One region of the Solibacillus kalamii genome, then DNA from elsewhere that is predicted to be linked to it. Evidence: predicted binding sites of a transcription regulator. Region 1 holds the regulator's gene; each other region holds the start of a gene.
The links. Region 1 encodes CtsR, which represses protease genes until heat stress. Its sites were predicted from a motif close to ATGGTCAATAAAGGTCAAACA; they were not measured.
Positions count from the first base shown of each region.

Region 2: CBM15_RS02330 (ATP-dependent Clp protease ATP-binding subunit) is a predicted target of CtsR. The motif match lies at 5,677-5,697, and genes of this name have one in related genera.
Region 3: clpP (ATP-dependent Clp endopeptidase proteolytic subunit ClpP) is a predicted target of CtsR. The motif match lies at 1,579-1,599, and genes of this name have one in related genera.

Region 1 covers NZ_NHNT01000009.1:63,065-73,210, forward strand. Annotated here, with positions in the region: gene ispD (2-C-methyl-D-erythritol 4-phosphate cytidylyltransferase) at 1-668, opposite strand, end outside; gene CBM15_RS13175 (PIN/TRAM domain-containing protein) at 682-1,761, opposite strand; partial or broken gene CBM15_RS13180 (acetate uptake transporter) at 2,041-2,647, shown strand; gene radA (DNA repair protein RadA) at 2,757-4,130, opposite strand; gene CBM15_RS13190 (ATP-dependent Clp protease ATP-binding subunit) at 4,370-6,814, opposite strand; gene CBM15_RS13195 (protein-arginine kinase McsB) at 6,811-7,908, opposite strand; gene CBM15_RS13200 (UvrB/UvrC motif-containing protein) at 7,905-8,447, opposite strand; gene CBM15_RS13205 (CtsR family transcriptional regulator) at 8,460-8,924, opposite strand; gene CBM15_RS13210 (DUF4870 domain-containing protein) at 9,127-9,432, opposite strand; gene CBM15_RS13215 (acyltransferase) at 9,554-9,766, opposite strand; gene CBM15_RS13220 (globin-coupled sensor protein) at 9,932-10,146, shown strand, end outside.
Region 2 covers NZ_NHNT01000001.1:471,325-481,470, reverse strand. Annotated here, with positions in the region: gene CBM15_RS02360 (fumarylacetoacetate hydrolase family protein) at 33-935, shown strand; gene CBM15_RS02355 (YisL family protein) at 1,147-1,515, shown strand; gene CBM15_RS02350 (alpha-amylase family glycosyl hydrolase) at 1,988-3,442, shown strand; gene CBM15_RS02345 (Cof-type HAD-IIB family hydrolase) at 3,498-4,304, opposite strand; gene CBM15_RS02340 (serine aminopeptidase domain-containing protein) at 4,416-5,171, shown strand; gene CBM15_RS02335 (metal-sulfur cluster assembly factor) at 5,234-5,542, shown strand; gene CBM15_RS02330 (ATP-dependent Clp protease ATP-binding subunit) at 5,717-7,846, shown strand; gene CBM15_RS02325 (YjzD family protein) at 8,186-8,389, opposite strand; gene CBM15_RS02320 (beta-ketoacyl-ACP synthase III) at 8,836-9,771, shown strand; gene fabF (beta-ketoacyl-ACP synthase II) at 9,891-10,146, shown strand, end outside.
Region 3 covers NZ_NHNT01000013.1:32,746-42,891, forward strand. Annotated here, with positions in the region: gene CBM15_RS16110 (basic amino acid ABC transporter substrate-binding protein) at 1-689, opposite strand, end outside; tRNA gene CBM15_RS16115 (tRNA-Arg) at 1,429-1,500, opposite strand; gene clpP (ATP-dependent Clp endopeptidase proteolytic subunit ClpP) at 1,688-2,278, shown strand; gene CBM15_RS16125 (HPr family phosphocarrier protein) at 2,379-2,636, opposite strand; gene whiA (DNA-binding protein WhiA) at 2,790-3,731, opposite strand; gene CBM15_RS16135 (gluconeogenesis factor YvcK family protein) at 3,782-4,759, opposite strand; gene rapZ (RNase adapter RapZ) at 4,764-5,645, opposite strand; gene CBM15_RS16145 (8-oxo-dGTP diphosphatase) at 5,660-6,130, opposite strand; gene trxB (thioredoxin-disulfide reductase) at 6,461-7,405, opposite strand; gene CBM15_RS16160 (tetratricopeptide repeat protein) at 7,482-9,008, opposite strand; gene hisIE (bifunctional phosphoribosyl-AMP cyclohydrolase/phosphoribosyl-ATP diphosphatase HisIE) at 9,194-9,811, opposite strand; gene hisF (imidazole glycerol phosphate synthase subunit HisF) at 9,808-10,146, opposite strand, start outside.

The DNA of each region.
Region 1 (10,146 bases):
TTTAAAATAGCTTCCCCAAAAATCAGATCTTCCTGCGTTGTCATTTTTACATTTTCATAACTGCATTCCACAATATGAATATCATGTCCTAAACGCTCCACGAGCATCGCTTCATCCGTTCCTAAAAAACCTACCTTTTCAGCTACATCCTCAGCTTCTGCCAGTAAATCATAACGGAACGCTTGTGGTGTTTGAACCATCCATAAAGACTCACGGTCAACGGTTTCTTTAATCAGACCGTTATGGACGACCTTCATCGTATCCTTCGCACGAACTCCTGCAATAGCTGCTCCTTTTTCATAGGCGACTTTTGCAAGTTCGGTAATTTTCGGAATGGTAATAAAAGGTCTTGCAGCATCATGAACAAGGACAACATCCACTGCACTCATTTCTTTTATGCACGAATGCACTGAATGTTGGCGTTCTTCACCACCTGTCGGCAGGCCTTTTACTTTTGTAATATTATGTTTTTCGATGAGCGCCTGGATAAATGGCCGTTCCTCATCTTTTACGGCAAGCCAAATCCCTGTACAGTTTTCATCTTGTTCAAAAACAAGAAGTGTATGAACTAAAATCGGTTTATCCGCTAAGTTTAAAAATAATTTATTTTGCCCGGCACCCATGCGCTTTCCGCTTCCTGCTGCCGGCAAAACGACTTCATAACGCAAAATGCTTCACATCCTAATCCTCTTTTGGCTTGGCGAAAATCATACGCCCTGCCGATGTTTGAAGTACGCTCGTTACCGTCACTGTAATTGCCTGGCCAATATAGCTTCGGCCGCCTTCTACTACAATCATTGTACCGTCATCTAAATAGGCCACACCTTGATTGTGTTCTTTCCCGTCTTTAATGACTACGACTTGCATATCTTCACCCGGAATTACGACCGGTTTCACCGCATTTGCCAAATCATTAATATTCAATACTTGTACACGGTGCAGTTCACAGACCTTATTTAAGTTGAAATCATTCGTCAGTATTTGGGCACTCATGTTTTTGGCTAATCGAACCAACTTTAAATCCACTTCAGACACATCTTCAAAATCAACTTCCGTAATAAGTACCTTCGACGCACGTTCGTCCTGAAGCCGTTTTAAAATATCTAGACCCCTGCGACCACGCGTACGCTTCAATGTATCAGATGAATCCGCGATATGCTGTAGTTCCGTCAATACAAACTGAGGTACAACTAAAACCCCTTCAACAAACCCTGTTGCTGAAATATCAGCAATACGGCCATCAATAATGACACTTGTATCAAGTAATTTATACTGCTCCTGATCCTGAACTTCCTTGACAGAACCGTCACTCTGACGCTTTTTCGTCGATTTCCCGGAAAAAATCTGCAACAGCTCATCCCGTTTACTAAAGCCTAACCGGAAACCAAGATAACCAAGAACAATGGATAAAATAGCAGGAACAACAGCGGTAATAACCGGAATGTTCATTTGATTGATCGCGACACCGACCAATGTTGCTACACATAATCCTACGATTAAACCGAGCGTACCAAATAATAAATCCGCTGCAGGCAATTTGAATAATACTTCCTCTAACCAAGTAATTAATTTCACAAAGTAATCAGATAATGCAAACGATAAAACGAATAACAAAGCAGCACCTATCGCAACACTGAAATATGGATTATTAAGCCAAGGATTGGATGATAAGTTCATGAATGCATATAATGGCGGTAAGAAAATGAGGCCTAATGCTCCACCGATAAATAAAAATGCTACTTGAATTATTTTCTTCAACATTTGTTTCACCTCCAATTAATAATTATACATCTAAAGTTTCATTCATGCGAAGCCCAGGTACCAAAAGCAAGGGTAAATAAACAACAAACGCCAATTGCATTCCAATATTAGGATTTTACCCATTTTTTTAGATTATTCCCTATTTTTTTAGTTAGATTTGCGCGATATAAATTCAATAATGAAGTACCTCATTCTAAATTCCCGTTCCCTGTAGTTTAAACAAACTAATGAATATATTATATTAATATAATATTTCAACCTAGAAGAGGAGAATACGTTTTGAATACTGCAAAAGAAGTAAAAATTACTACTGCTGATCCGTCTGCAATCGGTCTATTCGGTTTGGCGATTGTAACATTTGTTGCTTCTACTCAAAAGTTAGGCTGGACAGAGGGCTTAGGTTTGGTTATTCCTTGGGCAATATTTTTAGGTGGTATTGCGCAATTTTACGCATCTGTCTTAGACTCAAAACATAATAATACATTCGGTACGACTGCGTTCGGCGCATACGGTTTATTCTGGATGGGTGTAGGTATGAGCTGGTTCGTTCAAGCCGGTGTATTTGGTGCAACATTACAGGCATCTGTATACATCTCAGCTCGGTGTTGTGTATTTAGGTTATTTAATCTTTACCCTATTTATGACGATTGGTGCAGCTGAAACAAATAAAGTTCTATTCGCGATCTTTGTAATGATCGACTTCTTATTTATTGGTCTGGCATTAAGTTCATTTGGAACTATGGAGCACGGCATGCATTTATTAGCAGCCAACTCTGAATTAATCATTGCTCTTTTATCACTTTACGGTGCAGGTGCTAATGTATTGAACAAGCATTTCGGCTTCAATTTCTTACCGATCGGAAAGCCTTTTGGTATTTTCACAAGAGACGCATTTTTAAAGAAGGAAAAAACAGTAAAGCATAATTTAAAAAAAGGCATGAAAAGTTTTGACTTTCCATGCCTCTTTTTTGTACGAGTTACTGGAAACCCGTCCCCTATAAATTTTGGAAAGATTCCCGCAGTGCATCACTGATTGTTTCGACACCGACGACTTGTATGTCCGGTGGGAATTCCCATCCCCCAATATTAGAAGCTGGAATAAAGGCGCGTTTAAACCCTAACTTTGCCGCCTCTTGTACACGTTGCTCAATTCTGGAAACACGACGTACTTCACCCGTTAATCCCACTTCACCGATAAAGCAATCTGTCGGACGTACTGTCTGATCTTTAAAGCTTGAAACAATACTTGTTAAGACAGCTAAATCAATCGCAGGCTCATCCAGTTTCACACCACCCGCAACTTTAATATACGCATCCTGTGCCTGAAGCATCATGCCCATACGTTTTTCCAATACCGCCATTAAAAGCTGAACACGGTTTTGATCAACCCCGGTTGCCATACGCTTCGGATAATTGAAACTGGTTGGTGTAACAAGCGACTGTATTTCTACCAAAATTGGGCGTGTCCCTTCCATCGATGCAACGATTGTTGAACCAGGGGCACCTTGTGAACGTTCCTGTAAGAACAGCTCGGACGGATTCAATACTTCCTTTAATCCCCCATGAAGCATTTCAAAAATTGCAATTTCATTTGTAGAACCAAAACGGTTTTTCTGACTGCGTAATATCCGGTGGTTATGGTGACGTTCCCCTTCAAAGTAAAGCACCGTATCTACCATATGTTCTAAAATACGCGGACCGGCAATCTGCCCTTCTTTTGTAACGTGACCAACAAGGAAAATAGCGATATTTTTTGTTTTTGCAATACGCATTAATTCTGCTGTACATTCACGTACTTGTGACACACTGCCCGGTGCACTAGTAACTTCCGGATGGTGCACCGTTTGAATCGAATCGACAATGACAAATTTCGGTTGGACTTCATCGATTGTTTGATTTAAAAATTCCAGATTCGTTTCCGAGTAAATATAAAGCTCCGGCGTATGTACACCTAAACGTTCAGCACGCAGCTTTGTCTGACGTACAGATTCTTCACCGGATATATATAAAACACGTTTTCCCTGATTGGAAAGAAGCGCTGATACTTGCAGTAGTAATGTCGATTTCCCGATACCCGGATCACCGCCTATCAGCACGAGTGAACCTGGTACAATACCGCCTCCGAGTACACGGTTAAATTCATTCATTTCTGTAGCGATACGTGTTTCTTCTTGTACTTCCACATGAATAATAGGGGTTGCTTTTGTAGCCGTTGTAGAATGCTGGAACGCCCCGCGTGGCCCTTTTGAGATCACTTCGACTTCTTCATTCATCGTATTCCATTCGCCACAGCCAGGACAGCGCCCCATCCATTTTGCTGCTTCATAGCCACAGCTGCTGCACATAAATTTAGATTTCTTTTTTGCCATTTTGCTAGCTCCTTCGAATGTTTGTTCCTATAATTGTACACGAAACAAAATTGAATACCCACTATTCCGTCGCAAGTTTCTTTTTCGGTTAGCTTTTCATACATATAGCAATTCCTGTAGATTCCGTTTAATTGCGTATGTGTGACCGACGCGTTTCGCTTGTAAATGTACCCGTACCCAGCAACTTCAGTCTGCATAAAAAAGACGAGGCAGGAACTATCCCGACTCGTCTGGTTTTGTTAATTTGTTGCTACTTTTTCTTGTGTACGTACGACAAACTCATCATTTACATAGTCAAGTACGACTGTTTGTGTTTTATCTAAAGTACCTTTTAACAGTTCTTCGGATAAACGGTCTTCCACATGTTTTTGTAATGCACGACGTAATGGACGCGCACCATATTGTGGATCATAACCTTCTTCTGAAATTTTCTCAAGCGCTGCATCTGTAAGCTGCAGTTCGATATCCTGCTCTTTTAGACGTTTCTTTAATGAATTCGCCATTAATGATACGATTTCTTTTAAGTGATCTTTTTCTAATGAATGGAATACGATCATTTCATCAATACGGTTTAAGAACTCTGGACGGAACGCCTTTTTCAGTTCTTCCAGCATTGTGCTCTTCATGTCTTTATCTTTCGATGCATTTAAACCGGCACCGAATCCAACATGTTTGCGGTACTTCAGTGCATCTGCCCCAACATTCGATGTCATAATGACAACTGTATTACGGAAATCAACTACACGACCTTTTGAGTCAGTTAAGCGGCCGTCTTCCAACACTTGTAATAAGATGTTGAATACATCCGGGTGCGCTTTTTCGATCTCATCCAGCAATACTACTGAATATGGTTTACGACGAACTTTTTCTGTTAATTGACCGCCATCATCAAATCCTACATAGCCTGGAGGTGAACCGACTAAACGAGAAGTCGAATGTTTCTCCATATACTCGGACATATCTACACGGATCATTGCATCTTCATCACCGAACATTACTTCAGCAAGTGCTCGTGCAAGTTCCGTTTTACCGACACCAGTAGGTCCAAGGAAGATAAATGAACCAATTGGACGTTTTGGATCTTTTAAGCCGGCACGGGCACGACGGATTGCACGGGAAATTGCTTCTACTGCTTCACCTTGACCAACTACGCGTTTGTGTAATTCTTCTTCAAGATTTAATAACTTCGCAGATTCAGCCTGAGCAATTTTCGAAACAGGAATTCCCGTCCACATCGCTACCACTTGTGCAATATCGTCTACATATACTGTAGATTCTTCTTTGCCTTGTTTTTCTTTCCACTCTTTTTTCAGTTGTTCAAGCTCTTGTTTCAGCTTCTGCTCCGTATCACGCAATGCAGCAGCTTTTTCAAATTCCTGTCCTGAAACAGCAGCATTCTTTTCAGACTTAATGCCTTCCAGCTTATCTTCTAACTCTTTTAAATTAGGTGGAACAGTATAAGAGCGTAAGCGCACTTTTGAACCAGCCTCATCAATTAGGTCAATTGCTTTATCCGGTAAGAAACGATCCGAAATATAACGATCTGATAATTTTGCTGCTGCTTCTACCGCTTCATCCGAAATTTTCACACGGTGATGTGCTTCATAACGGTCACGCAAGCCATTAATAATTTGGATTGTTTCTTCAACAGATGGCTCATCAACTTGAATCGGTTGGAAACGACGCTCTAATGCTGCGTCTTTTTCAATATATTTACGGTACTCATCCAATGTAGTTGCACCGATACATTGCAGTTCGCCTCGTGCCAATGATGGTTTTAAAATATTCGATGCATCAATCGCACCTTCTGCACCACCTGCACCGATCAATGTATGAAGCTCATCGATGAATAAAATAATATTGCCGGCCTGACGAATTTCATCCATCACCTTTTTAAGACGGTCTTCAAATTCCCCACGATATTTTGTACCTGCAACAACTGTTCCCATATCGAGCGTCATAACACGTTTATCGCGTAATGTTTCAGGTACTTCATTATTGATGATTTGCTGTGCCAATCCTTCTGCAATGGCCGTTTTACCTACTCCCGGCTCCCCGATTAGTACCGGGTTGTTTTTTGTACGACGTGACAGTACTTCTACAACACGTGTAATTTCTTTAGAGCGGCCGATAACCGGATCAAGTGAACCTTCACGCGCCACCGCTGTTAAATCGCGGGCTAAACTATCAAGTGTTGGTGTATTTACTGTTTGCGTCATACTGGAATTACCGCTAGTGTTTGAGTCATTGTTACCTAATAACAGTAAAACTTGTTGGCGGGCTTTATTGATACTTACACCTGTATTCGCCAATACGCGGGCAGCAACGCCTTCACCTTCACGAATTAAAGCTAATAAAATATGCTCTGTTCCGACATATGCATGCCCTAATTTACGCGATTCATCCAATGAAAGTTCGATTACTTTTTTAGCACGTGGTGTGTAGTGAACGATAGGACCTACATCTTCTGTGCCTTTCCCAACAAGTTCCTCAATACCGGTTTCGATCATTTGAGGGCTAATATTAATTGCTTCCAAAGCTTTAGCGGCAATTCCGCCACCTTCACGAATTAAGCCAAGTAAAATATGTTCTGTTCCGATTTCTTTATGCTTAAGACGAATTGCCTCTTCTTGAGCAAGTTGTAATACCTTTTGAGCACGTTGTGTGAATCGATTAAACATCATAGAAAATCCTCTCCTTTTTCCCCATTGTTTGTAGCTTCATCTTGCTCGTTTAACTTTTCTTGCAACAGCTTCGCACGATACATGTCGCGTTCTGCTGGTTGTAACGTAGTACCAATATATTGCTGAATGAGTCCAGGTTGCATAATAAGCATGCACTCATTTAGTTTACGCTGTGAAATTGCTTCTAATAATCCTAAACTTACCCCAAGACGCACATTTGATAAACAGCTTGCCGCTTCTTCACTCGTTAAAATTTTTGCGTACTTTAACGTACCGAGTGAACGGCTTAAACGGTCTTCCAACGCGGAGGGGGCACGCATCAATAAATTTTTGCGTGCAAGCTCTTCCTTTTTGATAACTTGCTCGACAACATCCTGAAGCTCCTGTAAAATTGTTTCTTCTGATTTACCTAATGTAATCTGGTTCGAGATTTGATAAATATTGCCTAAATTTTCACTGCCTTCCCCATATATACCCCGCACAACCATTCCTAATCGTGTCATCATCTGAATTAATGGATTCATCTGTTTCATCATTGTGAGTGCAGGTAAATGGAGCATGACAGATGCTCGAAGCCCTGTTCCGACATTTGTTGGGCAACTTGTCAAATAACCATAGCGGTCTTCATATGCGTAATTAATTGACTTACTTAAGTAGCGGTCAATATTACGAGCCTTATCAAATGCTTCTTTTAAATTCATTCCTTGCGTAAGACTCTGTATACGAATATGATCCTCTTCATTTACTAATATGCTAATGGATTCATCTTTTGTTAAAAAAAATGATCCAATTTTTTTTCTTCGTGCCAAATTCGGACTAATCAAATGCTTCTCCACTAAAATTTGGCGTTGTAAAACGGGCATATCTTTTATTTGGAAATAAGAAAACTGATACGGATTGTCATCTAAAGATAATAATGACTGCATCATTTTTTCTTCGATCATTTGTGCTTCCTGTTCTGTAAAACTAATCGGAAATCGAGTATTGGCAATATTACGAGCAAGCCGAATGCGCGTGCTAATGACGATATCTGAATCGCTTTCGTGCTGCATCCAGCTGGGACTGGCATTCGTTAAAAAATGCTCGATGTTCATGCGTTCCCCTCACCTTCCTGTTTTATTTTACTTTCCAATTCCCTAACTTCATCACGTATGGAAGCTGCATCTTCAAAACGCTCTTCCTCAATTGCTTGCTGCAGTGATGAACGGAGCTCTTGGATTTGTTGTTCCACTTTTTCTTTTGAAGGTCCTTCTTCCACATATCCTACATGCTGAGTACCTGCCTGCAGACGTTCAAGTAGCTGTGGTAATTGCTCACTAAATGTTTCGTAACATTGACCGCATCCAAATTTGCCTTGCTTTAAAAACTGTCGGTACGTAAACCCACAGGATGGGCAGGATTTTGGGCTGGCAGTATTTGTTGTCGTGCTTTCTTTCTTTGCATTCACAGGTACGAAATTAAACCAATTTGAAATAAGCTGCTGAAGAGATGCTGGCTCTTCATTTACGTCAAATTGAAATGGATGAAATTGAGTTGCACATACTTCACAGTAGTGACGCTCGACTTTTTGACCATTGTGAACTTGAGTAACGGTAACATTGGCATGACGCTGTTTACAATGCTCACATATCATAATAATCCACCTCTACTTTTCAAAAGAAATCGTTTGTAGCATTGCGTGCATAATCCGCGCTCTTAGCTGATCACGCAGTGGTAAAGCTACCTGTAATGTGACACGATCTAAAGCGGCCTTCATAATGCTTGCTTCTCGCTCTGTAACGATATCCTCTTCCAATAAACGGAAAATAATACGCTCAGCATTAGTTTGGGCTATGGCGTTACCTATTTGTGTTTCCATTTCGTCCAGTAAATTTTTCTTAGAGTGGATTGTTACACGCAAAATCCGAATATAACCGCCACCACCCCGCTTACTCTCTACATAGTAGCCATGCTCGGTCGTGAAACGCGTATTGATAACGTAATTGATTTGGGAAGGAGCACAGGCAAATTGCTTTGCTAATTCATTTCGCTTTATTTCAATATGTCCCTGTCCCTCTAATTCAATAACTTCCTTCAAATACCCTTCAATTATGTCAGATATATTCCTCATGCTGTCTCTCACCTCTCATCAACTGACTTTGACTATCTTTGACTTAAATATACAATATTTATTTTTCGAAATGCAACTAATCACTCTTGTTTTAGGTTTCCCTATTTTCACATTAATAAATCCCTATTTATGTAAAAAAGCGGTAAGGTGTTTTTTAAACAAACCTTACCGCTTTTATAAACTTTGCCAAGACGAGGATAAATTATACCCAGCGTCCGACGATTGGATAATTCCAGTGCTGATCAGAGAATGCTTTAACAATACCAATGATCGGTGCAATCCAGAAGATGGCTAAAAATACCAACAGGAATGGTAAACCAATTAATATAACTGAAAGGACACCTGCAATCGCTATGAAGATACCGAATACGATTTGGAAAAGCAATGCTTGAATCGCTGTACGCTTTACTTCATCTTCAGAACTTATTAAGAAAAACAGAATCGGTACTAAGAACGGCGCAAAGAATGCACTGGCATGAATGATGATTTTCGACCATTTAGATTCCATTTGTTATCAACCTCACTTTAGTTTATTAGCTTATTTACGGATAATATTCGTAAAAGTTTCATAGAGAGGGCAAAAAATCCCGAATTTTTATTTCGAGATTTCCGGTGATGTCTGTAATTGGTCAATATGGGCCTCTATCTTTCGGGTTGTCCCCTTCTTGCGGAAATAAGAAGTAGGAAATAATCGCCGTTAAGATGGTTGCTCCGATAACTATTAATATCCGGTCGCGGCCGCCTACTTCTGCATAATTGTTTACAAGCATAATATACGATGCGATCGCCACCCCAAGTGACAATGGTATAACAAATTTCAAACGCCCTTTATGAAACTTCATTAATACAACGCCTTTCACTATTTACTGCATCCATTTTAATTAGTTATTATATTACCTCATATACAAATTACTGTAAATTCTTTATCCTTATAGAATAATTCTGATATTATCCGATATAAGCAGTAAGATAGTATTATTCTATAAATACACGAAACGAGGAAGAACATGGGTATTCTGTTTTCAAGAGCGACAAAAGTTTCAAACAAGCCATATTTTGATATAGCTAATTATGCACAGCAAGTAAATTTGGATGTTTCAAACTATCCTAACTTACATAAACAGCTTCAGTTGCTAAAATTAACGAAAGAGGATTTAGCTGTTATTAAACAGTTAGAACCTTTTGCACAACAGGTTGTCCCGGATATGGTGGAAAAGTTTTA
Region 2 (10,146 bases), on a different contig from region 1:
GATGTAAAAAAACAGAAGGAGTGCTCCACGTTATGAAATTGTTATCATTTAAAGTAAACGAACAAGTAAAGTTTGGCCCAAAAGTAAAAAAAGAAGAGGCAGTTTGGGATGTTATTGAAATCCAAAACCAACTTAATGTACTAAAAGACTTTCCGAAAACAATTATTGACGGGATTGCACATGGCTATGAATTTGTTGAGCAAGTTCGTAAATTAGTAGAGGCAGCTCAGAATCATGAAGATGGTGCTCAGTTCAAACTGGCTTATTCTGATATTGAGTGGCTGTCGCCAGTTCCTCGTACACCGAAAAATATTTTATGTGTTGGTAAAAATTACAGTGATCATGCCCGTGAAATGGGTGCAGAAAAGGCACCGGAACATATCGTTGTCTTCACAAAGTCACCAACTGCAATTGCCCCGGATGAATCAACATTACCTGTGCATGCAGATGTGACGGATTACCTTGATTATGAAGGAGAGTTGGCTGTTGTAATCGGCAAGCGCGGAAAAAATGTTCCAAAAGCAATGGCATTTGATTATGTGTTCGGTTATACAATCGCCAATGATCTTACAGCCCGCGATGCACAGGAGAAGCATAAGCAGTTTTTCTTAGGGAAAAGCTTGGAAGGCAGCTGTCCAATGGGGCCGTATTTAGTAACAAAAGATGAAATTCCTGATCCGCATGCATTATCAATTGTGACGAAAGTAAATGGTGAAGTACGTCAAAACGGTTCGACAAAAGAAATGCTGTTTTCCGTTTCGGAAATTATTGAGACAGTTTCTAAATATATCACATTAGAACCGGGCGATGTTATTTTAACAGGTACGCCGGCCGGAGTCGGAAAAGGGATGAACCCGCCGCAATTTTTAAAAGCAGGCGATGAAGTGAAAATTGCAATTGAAGGAATCGGGACTTTAGCAAACCGATTTGCTTAATTAAATTAGGATATTCATAGCTGCAGATTGCTAGATTCGCTATTAATAGGCAGTAGATTTTCTGGTATAAGGAAAATCTACTGCTTTTTTGCGGAAAAGTTTCGTTTTTTTATGACAACTCATAGAACACTTGGCAGATTCAATTGAATTTATATAGCTTTACATGGTAGGATATTGCCTGTAGAGAATAAATAGAAGAGGTGGAAAATTCGTGGATTTCTTAACTAGTACGACACATATGCACATCACGACTTGGGTAATAGCATTAATATTATTCTTTATCGCTGCATTATCCGGCAAAAAGATGAAAGCAGTACACATGATCTTACGTGTAATGTATATTTTAGTAATCGTAACAGGGTTGTCTTTATTCCTGGAATGGCGCGACAAGATTACTGAAAGCGGCATGAACTATGATATGAAAGTTTTATTTGGTATTTTAGTAATCGGCTTTATGGAAATGGTGCTAGTACGCAAAAACAAAGGCAAATCTGTCAACATGTTCTGGGTACTTTTCGGTATCGTTCTATTAATCACATTATACTTAGGCTTAAGCATGGGTATCGGTGTAAATTTCTAATAAAGGTTGAAGCGTGTAAAAAGTGGAGGTGGCTTTTTACACGCTTTTTTGTATGGAGTAAAGGCAGAATTGAGAGGTTCTACATTTAAGGAGATTCGTTCTACATTATCTCCGGAAATTTCTACATTTGACACAAACCATTCTACTTTCCCGGCCCATCGTTCTACATTTCATGCGCAAGGTTCTAATATCCCTAAAACTTACTATATTACCGTGAATCATTCTACAAATGAGGAGAGCTGCTTTCCTTTATAGCCAAAATAATCTCCTTTCCCAATCAATCGTTCCACTTTCCACACGAAAACTTCTATTAAAAGACACCGCGCCACCAATTTCTAACCTTATGTAACAATCCATACACATTTTTGTCACGTATTTGCCGAATTTCCTATAAATAACTTTTTAAGCTGGCTACGTTTGTACCTTTTTTGGTAAAATGACGTTGGACTGTAAATGAAAGAGAGGGAAATGAATGGGATTTAATAAATGGTTTCGTACATTGGCTGCGGGTGTGCTGCTTTCGACTTCATTGTCAGTTGCTGCTGTTGCAAATGCGGAAGAAGAGCGTACGATTGCAGATGAAAGTATATATGACGTTTTAGTGGACCGTTTCTTTAATGGTACCGGTAAAAATGATGATGATACAGTAAATACACAGGACCCGACGATGTTTGCAGGCGGGGATTTTAATGGTTTACTGAAGAAAATCGATTATGTTGCAAATATGGGGTATACGATGCTTTCGATTGGCTCTGTATTTGAGACTGAAAAATATGATGGGTCGATGCCAACGAGCTATACAATGTTTGACCACCGATTTGGTACAGCAGAGGAATTTAAAAAAATGGTCGAGGCTTATCAAAAACGTGACATCAAAATAATGGTAGATTTCCCTATTTCTAATGTAAGTCCAAACCATGAACTTTCAGAAAAACAAGGATTTGTAGCATCTGAGAATAATGGAAAAATACAGTGGGACTTAACGAATGAAGAAGTACAAAATGAGCTGATCAACAGTGCTGTACAATTTGTAAATACATATAAATTAGATGGGGTTCGTTTGACGAATATTGAACAAGCCGATACTGCATTTTTAAATCGCTTTATCGAGCAGTTAAAAGCAGCAGGTGCTTATACAATTGCGAATGCGGAAAGTGATGCAAATTTTGACGCGAAATTTTATAGTGATACTGCTTCAAACTTCACATATGCATTTAAAAATGTCGATTTAAATACGACTGTACTGGATCCTCATATCGAGGAAATGCTTTCAGGGACACCGGTTTTATCCATGACGGATACGATCTGGTCGGATCGCTTCACATTGGCGGCAACCGAGGAAGGTATGTATCCGCCGACACGGAGTAAAATTTCCATCGCGAGCACACTCTTACTTCCAGGTGTGCCAGTAGTGCAATATGGATCTGAAATTGCGATGAATGGGGAAGCGGGTGTTGAAGCGCACCAGTACTACAATTTTAAAACGGATTCGGAATTAGCCGATTATGTAGGAAAGCTCCAGTCATTAAGAAATGATTCCGAGACACTGCGTCGCGGGGAATTTAAATGGCTTGAAAATGAAGACGGCTATCTTGTATTCGAACGCAAATCTGATGAGGAAACATGGATTGTTGTCATTAATAATAGTAGTAAGACAAAACGTGTGCATATTCCGGTAGCTGAGCTAGGTGAAGGAAAAGAAGTTCGCGGCATGTTCAACAGTGAAATTATTCGTGAAAATAAGGACGGCAATTATGCGATTATTTTAGACCGCGAAATGGTGGAAGTGTACCAGGTGATTGAAGCGCGGGGTATTAACACTTCTTACATTGTGGCACTTGGTTTGGTCGTTGTATTATACACAGCATTTATGATTGTTATTATGAAGCGCGGGAAAAAACGCCGTGCCGAGAATTCAGCACAATAAAAACAGCCTGGAGAAGCAGACCACATGCTTTTCCAGGCTATTTATATTCTAGCTGCTACAGTTTCAAGCGGTCCTGCAAAAACTTCGCAATACCGTCTTCATTGTTTGATAATGTAATTTCATTAGCGATTGTTTTCAAATCGTCAATCCCGTTACTCATCGCAACCCCGACACCAGCGTAATCAATCATCTCCAAGTCATTGTCCTCATCGCCAAATGCAATGATGCGTTCGCGCGGAATGCCCATTTCTTTTGCAATATAGTCGATGCCTACCGCTTTACTTAACCCTTTATGGACAATTTCGATAATTGGGAAAGGCGCCCCCCAACGTCGATGCTCAATCAGCTCAGCGTGGACATCCTGCAAATGCTTGCGGATAATCGGTGTATTAACATCGTCGGCTTGAATGAGTAAACTTGTCGGATCTTCCTTTAATGTATTTTTCAGATCGCCTGTTAAAATATTGGGGTTACCCATATGCAGCAACTGAAGCACACCTTCATCTTCACGGTGAAGATATACATCATCCATTACTTCGGCGATTAAGTTGTCGTATTCATATTTATGAACAGATTCTACAACATCGTGGACTACGCTTAAATCGACTGTTGTATGAATCGCTTTCCACATCGGATTTTTAGGGTGGTGGATGAGGGCTCCGTTAAAATTGACAATCGGGGTTGTTAAACTCAACTCCTGATAATAAAGCTGACTTGCACGATACGGACGTCCTGTCGCGATCATCACCTGATGACCGGCTTCCTTTGCTTTCAACAACGTTTCCTTTGTCAGCAAAGAAATCTTTTTCTCGTCCGTCAATAAAGTGCCGTCTAAATCTAATACAATTAAATGTTCGTTCATAAGAGTAAGCCTCCTTTAGCCTGGGTATAATTGTAACGTGCAAATTTAGTATTCGTCAAAGTTTTGAAACATTGACCAATTTTTGCTAATGTAAACAAAGAGGTGAGAAATTTGATAGTTAATAAAGAACAATGGAAGTCCATTCCATTACTGCATGTATATGATGAAACGATGGATGAGCAAACACCAGTCGTGATTTTTCTCCATGGTTTTTTAAGCGCAAAGGAACATAATTTACATTATGCTTATCAGTTTGTGCAGCAAGGTATACGCGTTATACTTCCGGATGCATTATTGCATGGTGAGCGCTCGAATCAATTGACGGAAGACCAGATGAACTTTAACTTCTGGAAAATTGTATTAAAGTCAGTGGAAGAAGTACATACTATTTATGAAGAATTGAAGCTGAAAAACTTAGCTGGGAGCAAAGTTGGTATTGCCGGAACTTCAATGGGCGGAATCGTTACATCAGGATGTTTAGCGATCTATCCTTGGATTGAAACGGCAGGTATTTGCATGGGAACGACAAGTTATACGAAACTGGCTCTTCATCAAGTAGAGGAATTAAAGCAAAAAGGCGTAACATTCCCATTGTCTGAAGAACAGCAAACAGGCTTGCTTCAAATGCTGCAAAAATTCGATATGGAGCAGCATGAGGATCTATGGGCAAACAAACCGATTATTTTCTGGCATGGTGAGCGCGATACGGTCGTTCCTTATCATATGAGCCGAGATTATGTTGAACAACTAGAAAAAGAAAAAAAAGCAGAACATATTACTTATTTGGCAGAACAAAAAGCAGGCCATGCCGTATCGAGAAATGGGATTTTGCAAGTCACGCAATTTATGGCGCAATGTTTGGCATAAACCATACGTTCTGCTATGATTAACAATAACACCAAGGCGAAAGGGGAAATTTAAAAATGGCAATTGATCATGATATGAAAGAAAGTATGTTAGGTGCATTGGAAAACGTAATTGACCCTGAGTTAGGCATTGATATTGTCAACTTAGGTTTAGTATATGAAGTGGATTTAACAGACGAGGGTTTAGCAATTGTTACAATGACATTAACATCAATGGGCTGTCCGCTTGCTCCGGTAATTGTTGACCAAGTAACAACTGCACTTAGTGAATTACCGGAAGTAAAAGAAGTAAAAGTTGACATCGTTTGGCAACCGGCATGGTCTAAAGACAATATGTCCCGTTATGCAAAAATGGCATTAGGTATTCGTTAATAAAAGTAAATAAATCATTTGAAATTCGGTCACTTTGCATATAGGCAAAGTGATCGATTTTTTTTACGAACATATATGCGAAGGAATCTGGGTGTAATTATTTGTTGTTTGACCAATTTTGACTTATAATTAAATTAATCAAAAAAGGTCAAACTAAATGAAAGGGTGCACTGTATGCAATTTAATCAAACTCAAGATAATCGTCCGCCATTAGAACAATTTGGACGTAATTTAATTGAACAAGTAAAAAAAGGTAAGATGGATCCGGTTATCGGACGAGATGAAGAAATCCGAAACGTCATTCGTATCCTGTCACGTAAAACAAAAAACAATCCGGTTCTCATCGGTGAACCAGGTGTTGGTAAAACAGCGATCGTCGAAGGATTGGCACAGCGTATTGTGAGACGGGATGTACCTGAAGGATTGAAAGATGCGGAGCTTTATGAACTGGATATGAGTGCGCTCATTGCCGGTGCATCGTATCGCGGACAGTTTGAAGAGCGACTGAAATCTGTATTAAAACAAGTAAAAGAATCAGAAGGACGCATCATTTTATTCATCGATGAGATTCATACAATTGTCGGTGCAGGGAAAACGGACGGAGCAATGGATGCAGGAAATATGCTGAAACCAATGCTAGCACGCGGTGAACTGCATTGTATTGGAGCAACAACATTGGACGAGTACCGCATGTATATCGAAAAAGATCCTGCATTGGAACGCCGATTCCAGCAAGTAATGGTGCGTGAACCTTCTATTGAAGATACGGTATCCATTTTACGCGGTATAAAAGATCGATTTGAAGAACATCATCGTGGCGTACGCATTCATGACCGCGCGATTATTGCAGCGGCCCAGCTGGCAAACCGCTATATTACAGACCGCTTTTTACCGGATAAGGCGATTGATCTCGTTGATGAGGCATGTGCAATGATCCGTATTGAAATCGATTCAATGCCACAGGAACTGGATCAGTTAACGCGCCGTCTTACACAGCTTAAAATTGAGCAGCAGGCTTTGAAAAAAGAAAAAGATGGCGCGAGCAAAAAGCGTCTTGAAATAATTACTGATGAAATTGATACATTGGAAACTTCGATTAAATCGATGAAAGAACAGTGGGAGCTTGAAAAAAACGGCTTGCAGATCGTGCGCGATAAAAAAGATGAACTGAAAAAAATGGAGGCCGAACGCGATGACTTATTTATTTCAGGCAATAATTTAGCGCGGGCAAGTGAGCTCCAATACAGTAAAATTCCACAGCTTGAAAAGGAAATTACCGAGTTGGAACAGCAGCTGAAACAGTCGGAAGGTAACCGCATGCTGCGTGAAGAAGTGACGGAAGAGGAAATTGCTAAAATCATTTCACGCTGGACAGGTATTCCGGTAACGAAGCTTGTTGAAGGTGAACGCGAAAAGCTGCTCCGTTTAAAAGATACGCTGCATGAACGGGTAGTCGGTCAGGACGATGCGGTAACTTATGTAACAGAAGCAGTATGGCGTGCACGTTCAGGTATTAAAGATCCGAATAAGCCGATCGGAAGCTTCCTGTTCCTAGGGCCGACTGGTGTCGGAAAAACCGAATTGGCAAAAGCATTGGCAGCACAATTATTCGATTCAGAAGATCATTTCATCCGTATTGATATGAGCGAGTATATGGAGAAACATTCTGTATCGCGCCTCGTCGGAGCACCTCCAGGCTATATTGGCTATGAAGAAGGCGGTCAGCTGACAGAAGCGGTACGCCGCAACCCGTATTCCGTTGTACTCTTGGATGAAATCGAGAAGGCGCATCCGGATGTTGCGAATATTTTACTGCAAGTGCTCGATGATGGCCGCATTACGGATAGCCAAGGGCGGATCGTCAACTTTACGAATACCGTCATTATTTTGACATCGAATATCGGCTCGCAGTTTTTACTGGAAGGATCAGAAGAATCGGAACAGCTTGTCCAAACGGCATTACGTCAGCACTTTAAACCAGAGCTGTTAAACCGGATGGATGATATTATTATGTTCCATGCCTTATCGAACGAGCACTTCCATAAGATTGCCTGGAAATATGTAAAGCAGCTTCAAGATAGAGTTGCCGAACAGGAAATTACGTTATCAGTGGACGGTGAAGTGGTCGACTGGATTGTCAAGCATGGGATTGATCCGCAATTCGGTGCACGTCCATTAAAACGCTTTGTTCAACGCCATTTAGAAACGATTGTTGCACGTGAACTGTTAAAAGGGGAAGTCGCAGCAGGTGGAACATTGTCAATTGCATTGGAAAATGAAGAGTTGGTTATAAATTCAAATTAAGTGTAAAAAAAAGCTTGTACGTGAATGGCGTACAAGCTTTTTTGTATGTAGGGATGTGCTAATAAGGCTGACTGAAGTTCTAATAAAAATGAAGAAGTTCTAATAAAAATGAAGAAGTTCTAATAAAAGTCGGAAGTTCTAATATAAATGTCAGCTGTTCTAATAAGAGGTGCTACTGTTCAAATAAACAAGCCAACTTTTCTAATATCAAGTATGTAACATCTAATATTGGATAGAAGTGTTCTAATAAAAAATGAGGCTGGTAAGCGCCGCAACAAATAGAGCGGTAAATAACAAGGGGCTGTCCAGTAATTTTACCGGACAGCCCCTTGTTATCTATTAATGATGCTCTGCTTCTGCTTCTGCTTCTGGAGTTGATTCGTTTGGAATGATTGCAGCGATAATAATAACTAATACGCTGAATACTAATGATACGATTACGCCATTCATGAAGTTAAAATCTACACTTAATACAGAACTTACTACATAGTTTAGCATTGAAACTAATAAGAATGACCAAAAGAACGTAATGATATATTGCATCAAATTCACCTCATTGAACTTATTTATAACGTTATTGTGAAATTACATCTTCAATATCATACCACAAGCCTTCATGAAATTAAAAGGGCGAATCAAATTATTCTTCAAGTTGTCATAAATGCCTATTTTTATCGCTTTTTTAAGTAGGAATTAACAGGAAAATAGAGAAGATTAGCTCGAATTTGTTTCTCTATCAATGTTCGTTTTTAACAATTGTTTCAGTAAAAAATTTACACGTAATAAACGTCCATCCGCATGTCAATTTGAGTAAGGTGTTTCTCGGTTAGTATAGCCAATTTAATGGGGAGAAAACAAGAATATTTCCCCCAATCCCTCGTTTTCCAGAAATTTTAATTGTGTTCAAAATAATTATGCTCTATAATTAGTACCAACTACTAATAATTAGTTATATTTTTTGATTCACGAGAAAACAAGGGGGCTATTATATGAATGCCGGTATTATAGGGATGGGGAAATATGTTCCGGAAAAAGCTATACCAAATAAGAATTTTGAAAATGTTTTAGATACATCAGATGAATGGATTCGTTCTCGTACAGGTATTGAAAATCGTTTTATCGCTGAGAATGAAGAAACATCGGATTTAGCATATAAAGCAGCATTGCAAGCTATTGAAAACGCAGGTATTAAGCCGGATCAAATCGGTTTAATCGTAGTGGCAACCGTTACACAGGATCAGAATTTCCCGAGTGTAGCTTGTCAGATTCAAGAGCGACTTGGAATATCGGGATGCGGCGCTATGGATGTGTCCGCGGCATGCTCAGGATTCATTTATGGAACGGCTATTGCCAAGCAATTTATTGAGAGCAATAGTTATGAATATGTGTTAGTAGTAGGTGTTGAAAAACTGTCGAAAATTGTGGACTGGGATGATCGCAACACGGCTGTCCTTTTCGGAGATGGTGCAAGTGCGGCCGTTCTTGGAAAAGTTTCGGAAGGGCGCGGTATATTGGCTTTCGAACTAGGAGCTGACGGAACAGGCGGAAAGCATCTTTATTTAAATCCTAAAAATCACATTGCAATGAATGGTCGTGAAGTATTTAAATTTGCGGTTCGTCAAATGGGCGAATCGGCTGTAAATGTCATCGAAAAGGCAGGCATGACTAAGGAAGATGTCGATTATTTAGTGCCGCATCAGGCAAACATCCGCATTATGGAAGCCGCAAGAGAGCGTCTTGACTTGCCAGAGGAAAAAATGTCGAAAACAATCCAAAAATACGGCAATACATCTGCCGCTTCAATCGGAATTTCGATTGTAGAAGATTTGGAGTCTGGTAAAATCAAAGATGATGATATCGTTGTTTTAGTGGGTTTCGGCGGTGGGCTTACATGGGGAGCGCTCGCATTAAAGTGGGGTAAATAAAAACTTGGGCTCCTGGGAGAATGGTACAATATTTTTCCCTTTGGAAAGCGTTCGACTGAAATGGAAATTAACCTTTAAATAGAGGAAAAAGAACTTAACTTAGAAAAGGGTGTTAAATAATGGAGAAAAGAAGAGTTGTTGTTACAGGAATCGGTGCAGTTACGCCAGTAGGAAACAGTGCAGAGCAAGCCTGGGAAAATGTAATTGCAGGCAAGTCTGGTATTGGACCATTAACACGAATTGATACGAGTAAGTTTACTGTGTCTGTAGCGGCAGAAGTAAAAGACTTTAATATAGAAGAATATATTGAAAAGAAGGAAGCACGCAAAATGGACCGTTTTACACATTATGCGATCGCTGCTTCAATGATGGCTG
Region 3 (10,146 bases), on a different contig from region 1:
TTGCCCTTTTTCACCATAAAGCCGAAGTAGTCTTTCTCAAATGAGTTATCTTCCACTGCTTTTAAGCCAGAATCAGGATTGTTTTCAAGGTAATCTAAAATAACTGCATTATCACCGATTGCGGCATCTGCTGCACCTGTCAGCACTTCCGTTAACGCAACAGAGAAGTTTTCATATGCTAAAATTTTTGAGCTTGCAACGCCTTGCAATTCCTGTGCTGCGATGTGGCCTGTTGTATTAATCTGTACTGCAATTTTTTTGTCTTTAATATCTTCCAGCGATGCCACTGTCGAGCCTTCTTTTGTCACGATCAGTAAAGTTGCTTCATAGTAAGGATCTGTAAAGTCATATGATTCTTTACGCTCATCTGTAATTGTAATAGCCGCTGCACCCATATCCACTTCGCCAGTTGTTACTTGGCTCATCATTGAGTCCCAGCCTACATTTTTCACTTCTGTTTCAATACCCATCTCTTCGCCGATCGCTGCTAAAATCTCTGAATCTAAGCCGACAACATTTCCTTTATCATCTAAGTATTCAAATGGTGCATATGTAGCTTCCGTACCTGCAACAATTTTCTTATATTCTTTATCCCCTGTAGATGTAGATTCGTCCGCTCCACATGCTGTTAAAATCATTGAAGCTGCAGCTAATGGTGCTGCCCATTTAAATAGTTTTCTAGTACTCATTATGAATATCCTCCTGGATGTAGTAGTTTTTTTGTTAATAACATGTTCAATTATATTAATTCCGCAATTAATATACAACATTTAATTTTTAAAAAATTGATTATTATTGCAGTATGATGAATTATTATAACAAAATTAACGGTAAAATGGCATATAATTAAATATTTATTCATTATATTACTATTTCGTTATTGTGTTTCCTCCTCCAAAAAGACTCTAACTCCATTACATATATTCCCTGTTATTTAAAATATATGTCAATTAGATAGGTAATTTTTTTCCAAAACAAAAAAGACTGCACAAGAGGTGAGCCTCTCATACAGCCTTGGAGTATTAATTAGTCAGAGAACGAATGAAGGATAAAAAGAACCGGTACAGTGATTCCTTCTATCCTACTAAAACTTCATTCTCCATTGCAAAAAAATCTCAGATGATTTTTGCAATTGATATTGAAACGTATATTAAAACAGTAAAATGGTGCCCCCTAAAGGACATGATAATATGGTCTATCTAACTAGTTTTGTGAAAACACAACATTTAATAATGTACTAATTTTTCACATATAATTCAAGTATAAATTGTGATTTTTAATAAAGAATTTTATTTTTTATAGGAAGAGCGTTTAAATTAGATTGGTTTAGGAAACTTATAGTGTAGCGTCAAAAATAAACTGTAGAAAAATGGAAGAGAAAGATTATTTTAACTCTATATAGATCAGTAATAATCTTTAAAAAGAAAGCGCCCTCGGAGGGAATCGAACCCCCAGCCTCAGAACCGGAATCTGAAGTGTTATCCATTACACCACGAGGACATATAAATAAGAATATGTGCAACTTTTTTCATTATACAGATGGAACCCCTTATTTTCAACTGTAAAATTCAGAGTTTATATTTGACCATAACTGACTAATACGTGTATGATATGTTTACAGCTGAAATATTTGTCATTTTCAGCAAAAGTAATCGAATATAAGCTTTAACAAAGGGAGGATTTTTCAATGAACTTAATTCCTACAGTTATTGAACAAACAAACCGCGGCGAGCGTGCATATGACATTTATTCACGTTTACTTAAAGACCGCATCATTTTATTAGGTAGTGGGATTGACGACAATGTTGCGAACTCAATCGTAGCACAGCTATTATTTTTAGAAGCAGAAGATCCAGATAAAGATATCTACCTATATATCAACTCACCAGGTGGCTCTATCACTTCAGGTATGGCGATCTACGATACAATGAACTTCATCAAACCTGATGTATCAACAATCTGTATCGGTATGGCTGCATCAATGGGTGCATTCCTGCTTTCTGCTGGTGCAAAAGGCAAACGTGTTTCTTTACCAAACGCAGAAGTAATGATTCACCAACCACTTGGCGGTGCACAAGGTCAAGCAACAGAAATCGAAATCGCTGCAAAACGTATTTTACACCTACGTGAAAAACTAAACCGCATCATGGCTGAAAACAGTGGCCAAGATTACGAAACGTTAGCACGCGACACAGATCGTGACAACTTCATGTCTGCAGAGCAAGCATTGGAATACGGTCTTATCGATAAAATTTATGAGCGTAACCAATTAAAATAATCGATTCATTCAAGCATACAAGATTCATCTTGTATGCTTTTTTGTATTTTAAAAAATAAGCACAGCCGTTCATGTAAACTGAACTGGCTGTGCTTTTGTCTTAATCCGCTTTTTCAATAAGTAGTTGTAATGCGTTGATTGCTTTTTCTTCGTCATGGCCGTCTGCCCATAATGTGACAACCGTGCCTTTTGCAACGGCAAGGCTCATAATGCCCATGATCGACTTCGCATTCACTTTTTTCGTATCCTTTTGTAAATAGACATCTGCTTTATAACGATTTGCCTCTTGGACGAACAAAGCCGCCTGTCTTGCTTGTAAGCCCGATTTTAACTTTACTTCTACTTGTTTTTCAATCATCTTGAAATACTCCCTTTCACAACCGTTCATCGCTTCTATGTTTATCTTAACGAAATTGTCCGAAAAGAACAACAATTGGAAACATCTTTTATGAAATCGTTACCAATTTTTTTATTACGCCATGACGTATGTGCTCCATACGCGCAAGTGGATTTATATATTCTCTCCACGACGGAGCGCATCCGCGATTTCATCGATTTTGCGCAGACGATGATTGACACCTGATTTACTGACAACGCCAGTTGAAACCATTTCACCGAGCTCTTTTAATGTCACGTCCTGATATTCTACACGAAGACGTGCAATTTCCCGCAGTTTTTCCGGCAGCTGATCAAGCCCTACCGCATTATCGATATAGCGGATATTTTCCACTTGCCTCAATGCCGCGCCAATTGTTTTATTTAAGTTGGCCGTTTCACAGTTTACAATACGGTTTACACTGTTCCGCATATCTCTAATAATCCGAACATCTTCAAACTTCAGCATCGCCTGAACAGCACCGACTAAATTCATAAAATCCGAAATCTTTTCAGCTTCTTTTAAATACGTGACAAAGCCTTTTTTCCGTTCAATTGTTTTCGCATTTAGATCATAGCGGTTCATGAGCTCTGCCAACGCTTCCCCGTGCTCCTTATATAAAGAATAGATCTCCAAATGGTAGGAAGAGGTTTCCGGATTGTTTACCGAGCCTCCTGCCAAAAAGGCTCCACGTAAATAGGCACGGCGTTCATTTTCTTTCGGTATGATTGATTTGGCGATTGTATGATTAAACTCAAATGAATTTGAGACAATTTCTAAATCCGCAAGAATTTCCCGCGCACCTTCCCGTACACGGCATATATACACATTGTTCTTTTTAAGACGCATCTTCTTTCGAACAAGCAACTCTACATTATATGGATAAAGCTTTTTTACAATTGTATAAAGCCGACGTGCGATTGCCGCATTTTCTGTTTGTACGTCTAAGCTTAATTGGCGATTCGCAAAACTTAACGAACCGTTCATCCGTATAAGAGCAGAAACTTCTGCCTTTAAACTACTATCACCTGCTTCTACTTGCGTCAGTTCTTTCTTTGTTTCAGATGCAAATGACATGGATTCGCTCCCCCTTTCCTAGCAACCTATGTAGTGTTTGTTTCATACTACTATTCTTGCATCGTTTGTCTTTTCTTTACTGTATATTCCCAAAGCCATTCAGCGAGATTTACCGCATCATGACGTACTGTTCCATTTTCAATAAGCGCAATCTCTTTTGGAATAATATTAATGCCCATTTCTTGCAATCTTTCAATATCAAACTTAACAGGCTCAGCATTTTCCTCCCGATAATTTTCGTAAATCGAAGGAGGTAGCTCCTTTTCATTGATCAGTACCGATTCGATAAATGCTTCTCCCACATGCTCATGGATTGCTTCTATATGCTGTGAGGCAGTAAAGCTTCTCGTTTCGCCTTGCTGTGTCATTAAATTCGCAATATAAATCTTTTCACCTTTCGCACGAATAACCGCCTGCCCAATTCCTTTAACCAATAAATTCGGAATGATGCTCGTATAAAGGCTGCCAGGTCCAATCAAAATAAAATCTGCTCGTTCAATCGCATGAACTGCAGCAGGTAATGGTTTGAGGTTACTAGGCTCCAAGTATACCCGTTTAATCGGTGCATGGCCTGATGGAATTTTCGACTCGCCTATAATGTCCGATCCATCCGATAACTCGGCATGTAATGTAACCTTTTTATTGGCCGCTGGGATGACCTTTCCGTGCACATTGAGTACTTTGCTCATTTCAGCAATCGCATGGTTAAAATCACCTGTAATTTCCGTTAAAGCGGTCAACATCAAATTCCCGAGCGAATGTCCGCCTAAATCATTTGATTGGGAAAAGCGATATTGAAACATCTGCTCCACTAACGGTTCTACATCAGAAAGCGCGGCAATTACATTTCGCACATCTCCGGGCGGCGGGATATCATAGTCATCCCGCAAACGTCCGGAAGAGCCACCGTCATCTGCAACCGTAACGATGGCCGTAATATCAAAAGGATGCTGCTTTAAACCGCGTAATATTGTAGAAAGGCCTGTCCCCCCGCCAATTACGACGATTCTTGTTCTCTTTTTTTTCATCTCATCAATCCTTCCTATGATTGATATCTCTATGTGTAACGATGACTTGATCATTTTTTGCCAATAGCTTCCCGAAGTATTCAGCAAGTGTAACGGAGCGATGTTGCCCGCCCGTACAGCCGAAAGCGATGACAAGCTGTGATTTGCCTTCATTACGGTAATGAGGAATCATGAATGTGAACAAGTCAGTCAGTTTGGCAATTAGCTGTTGTGTTTCTTCTGTTGCTAGTACGTAAGAGGAAACTTCTGTTTGTAGCCCTGTTTTATGTCGCAATTCTTCAACATAGTAAGGATTTTTCAAAAAGCGAACATCGAATACTAAATCTGCATCAATCGGCAGCCCATGCTTAAATCCAAATGACATAATGTTTAACGAAAACGTAGGACTGCTCATATTGCTGAATTCCTGGGCGATGCGTTCACGTAATTCCCGTGGCTTTAACTGGGAAGTATTGACGATCGATTTGGCGCGCCCTTTTACTTCAGAGAGCAGTTCGCGCTCCAATTGAATCCCTTCCAGCGGTAATCCCTGAGGTGCAAGCGGATGTGATCGGCGTGATTCTTTATAGCGCCGAACTAATGTGGCATCATCGGATTCCAAAAATAAAATACGGAGTAAAATATCTTCTTCGTCCAGTAGTGCGTCGAGCGATTCGATCAATGAGCCAAAAAATTCTCTCCCACGTAAATCCATAACAACTGCCATACGTGAAATCTTTTTTTCGGAATCCTTCATTAGCGCTAAAAAAGTCGTTAAAAGTTCCGGAGGTAAATTATCTACACAGTAATAACCTAGATCCTCAAAACTTTGAACTGCTACCGTTTTGCCCGCCCCTGACATTCCCGTAATAATCACTAACTCATGTGTATAGCTCGAACTAGCCACTTATTTCATCTCCTCTAGTTTTGTTCCGTCGAGTTTTGAATTTTTTCGCTGATTAGCTCAAAATCCTCTGTATATTCAAATGTACCATATTGCGTACCTTGATTTAATGCTGCAAATAATAAATTCGTTCGGTCACCTGCCGCCATCGGAAGATCCTTTAAACGTTCAATTTCATACCAGCTTAAAATGCCTTCCCGCGTTTCGACAAATGGTGTTCCTTCAACATCAGTTGCGATAAATGTGTACAGCATCCACTCATCGACGACTGTATCTCCATTTTTGATAACCATTGTGTATACACCTTTTAAATGAACGTCTTTTGGTGTTAGATTCGTCTCTTCCTGAAATTCGCGTATAGCGGAGTCATAGATGGATTCTCCTGGCTCCATTTTCCCACCGGGTGCCACAAACCAGCCTCTTCTCGGTTTTTGCAGCAGTAACACTTGACCATCTTTAATAGCGAGTAAATTTGTAATACGTTGCATACACAACACCTCAACTTTTTCATTTAATGGGATAAGTGAATAACTAATATTTCACGAATTCCACATAAGTAAAGACACAATTTCGCTTTGTGCAGCGAATTGTGTTTTTCTAAAGCTTATTTCTATTATACCTTGTCCTATGCATTCCGTAAAAGCAAGCGTTTCATTTATAAAGTCAACATTTGTGCCGGAAAGCCACAAAAAAAGAGGTTGCTTCAGCGTAAGCACGCTTGAAACAACCTTAGGATAAAAAAATAAGGGGGTTAAAACAAATTCCACTTTTAGTATACCCTTATTTTGTAACGATATGATTACATTTATATTAAAGAATTATTGATTTATCTTTTCTTTTATTTCTTCCACGTAATGTTGCGCTGATTGTGCTGCAATACTGCCGTCACCTGTAGCTGTTACAATTTGACGCAGCATTTTATCACGAACATCGCCCGCTGCATAAATACCCGGAATTGATGTTTCCATTTTCTCGTTTGTTACAATATAGCCTGCTTCATTTAAAATATTCAACGAAGCAAATGGCGCTGTTAATGGAAGCATGCCGACATATACGAATACGCCATCTGCAGCCTCTTCCGTTTCAGTGCCGTCAACTGTTGAAACTAACGTCACTTTCCCTACTTTACCGTCAACTTCATGAATTTCTTTTACTGTTGTGTTCCAGATGAAGTCAATTTTTTCATTGGCAAATGCACGGTCTTGAATAATCTTTTGTGCGCGAAGTTTATCGCGACGGTGTACGATTGTTACTTTATCCGCAAAACGTGTTAAGTAAATACCTTCTTCAACTGCAGAGTCGCCCCCGCCGATTACGATCAGTTTCTTTTGTTTGAAGAATGCGCCATCACATACAGCACAGTAACTTACACCGCGGCCGCCAAGCTCTGTTTCGCCAGGAATGCCTAGTTTTTTGTATTCTGCACCTGTTGTAATAATAATCGTGCGTGTTTTATATTGTTTTTTACCAGAAATGATAATTTTATATTCTTCACCGTCGATGATTTCATTTACATCACCGTAAGCATATTCAGCACCGAATTTTTTCGCATGCTCAAACATTTTTGTCGATAGCTCCGGTCCTAAAATTGTATCAAAACCTGGGTAGTTTTCCACTGCTTCTGTATTAGCCATTTGTCCGCCGGGAATCCCACGTTCAATCATTAATGTTGATAAGTTCGCGCGCGATGCATATACCGCAGCTGTCATACCTGCTGGACCTGCTCCGATAATGACTACATCATAAATTTTTTCTTCTGACATGAAGATCCTCCTCTTGCGTATACCTTTTCTATATTTTTATCGTATAAGATTGCTTAAATAAATACAAATATACTGCCTATTCAAAGTCCGACGGTACAAATTCATATAATTCATCATTGTATTTCGATAATGTTGCAGTTGAAATATTATATTTGCCCGCTACTGCTTTTTTCGTCACTTTGTTTTCCAGTGCTACATGGAACGAATATTCAACAGCAGCAGCCAGAGCCGCGCTGTTTTTAAACGAATAGCCTTGTTCGAATGCAATTTCCCCAAGTGCAAACCATGTACTTAACACTTGCGCGACCTCTAAAGAAATCGAATCATTTACTTCTGTAATCTGCTCAGCTACTTCCATAAAACGCAGGAATTGCTTTTCTTCCTTGCTGCCGTTACTGAAATCATAGTCCAGTGCATATGCCAGGCAAAGTTTTTCGATAGCCGTAAAATTTGAGACATTTAAAATAGAAGGGTGTGCGACAATTTCCTGTTTATGTGCCGAACGCTTCAATAAAAACATGCCAAATAATCGGCTTGACTGGTGCTCATCTGTTAGTTGACGAATGATGAAGTCACGATGATTTTCCGCGGAATTCCGTAAAATAGAGCCTTCACCATTTGCCCACGGTTCCATCCCTTCTTTTGATGGATCCAACTGGATGAGCATTTTCCACGCTTCTTTAGCAATCGTTTCATGTCCTGAGAAGTAGGCTGACTGGGCAAGCCAGAAATAAAAGCCAGGCTCTCCATCATAACCTTTTTTACTCATAGAGCGCAGCCATTTATAGGCCTCTTCATACTGCCCGATTAACGCAAATGTGGCACCGAGCTTATAACGGTTTTCCCAATCAAACGGTTGGATTTTCTTCAATAAACCGACCAGTTCATTCAGCTCTTCACTGCTTTTTTCGTAATAAGCAAAGACGGTCAAGTTGCAAAGTGCGTGAAGATTGCCTTGGTTTTCACGCAGTACTCTATATAAAAGTGCCCGTGCCTGTTCTGCCTCACCGACATAAAAATAGGCTAACGCCAGATTGTTATATGCATTCCAAAGGTCTGGATACTCTTCAATGAGTTGCTCCAGCATTTCGATTGCTGTTTTAAAATCGCCCTGCTCCATATGGCGGCGGGCCTTTTCCTGTGCCACATGCTTCGCCCCATCAAATTCATCCATGTCATCCATATCTTCGCCCACATAGTCGACAAACTCCATTATTTCGGAGGCGTCTTCCGTATATGTGCCATTAGGTTCCATTTCTAAATATTGGGCTGCGTATTTTTGGGCATCAGCAATATGACCGATACAGCCCGACACTTCCGCCAGCATGAAGATGATTTCGGATTCATTTGGCTCTAAACTATAGGCTGTGTGAATCAACTCATATGCATGCTCGAAATTTTGAAGTTCCATTTCAAGAATTCCGTACTGTAATAACACATGCGCATCATCCGGACTTAAATCCGCCGCGCGCTTAATAAATTTATATGCTTTATCCATTTCGTCTCGTTCAATTGCCTTTAAAGCTTTATTGTAATAATAATCACCATTCGGAACAAACGACACGACATTAGTAACTTTTGTTTTTAAACGTTTATTTTCCAATAATATTCCTCCGAGTCATTCCGTTCAATACATTCTATATCATCAAATACGCAGGTCATTTGTTTGTAAACAAAGAAATAAGGAACGCACAGGTGTGGTCCCTTAATCAATTCTAACTATTATAGCATATCCGGCACATATGTACTAAAAACACGTCTGACAAAGCGGTGTTATTTTTCCAGTAGTTACTGCTTCTTTCCTTCATGGCGTTTTTGCAATACATCCAGCACTTCATAAACATCGACTTTTTGCTCTTGAAGAAGAACTAATAAGTGATAAAGAAGATCTGCCGATTCCCATTTCACTTCTTCTGCGTCACGGTTTTTCGCACCGATGACAACTTCTGTAGCTTCTTCGCCGACTTTTTTACAGATTTTATCGATTCCTTTATCGAATAAATACGTTGTGTACGCCCCTTCAGGCATATCGATTTCACGCTGTTTAATCACTTCTACTAGCTGCGGAAGAATCGCGACAGAACCTGGACGTTCGTTTTCTACCAAGCTTTCAGTAAAGCATGAAGTCGTTCCGTTATGACAAGCCGGGCCAGCTGGAATTACTTCAATTACGAGCGCATCCTTGTCACAGTCTGTTTTAATCGAAACTACTTTTTGCGTGTTGCCGCTCGTTGCCCCTTTATGCCAAAGCTCCTGACGAGAACGTGAATAGAACCATGTTTCATTCGTTTCAATCGTTTTTTGGAGTGACTCTTCGTTCATATAAGCTACTGTTAATACTTCTTTTGACTGTGCATCTTGTACTACGGCTGTAATTAAGCCTTGATCATTAAATTTTACGTTCATCGTACACGAACCCCTTTTTCTTTTAAGTAGCTTTTCACTTCTGCTACGCTTGTTTCTTTATAGTGGAAAATACTCGCTGCCAATGCGGCATCTGTATCAACATCTTGCAATACTGCACGGAAGTGTTCGGCATTCCCTGCTCCGCCGCTAGCGATGACAGGTACAGTTACCGCATCACGTACCGCTCTCGTTAATTCCAGGTCAAAGCCTGATTTCTCGCCGTCCTGATTCATCGAAGTAAGAAGAATTTCTCCGGCACCTAGTCGTACCGCTTCTTTCGCCCAATCGACTGCTGTCCATGTCGTTTTATTACGGCCGCCATGAGTATATACCAT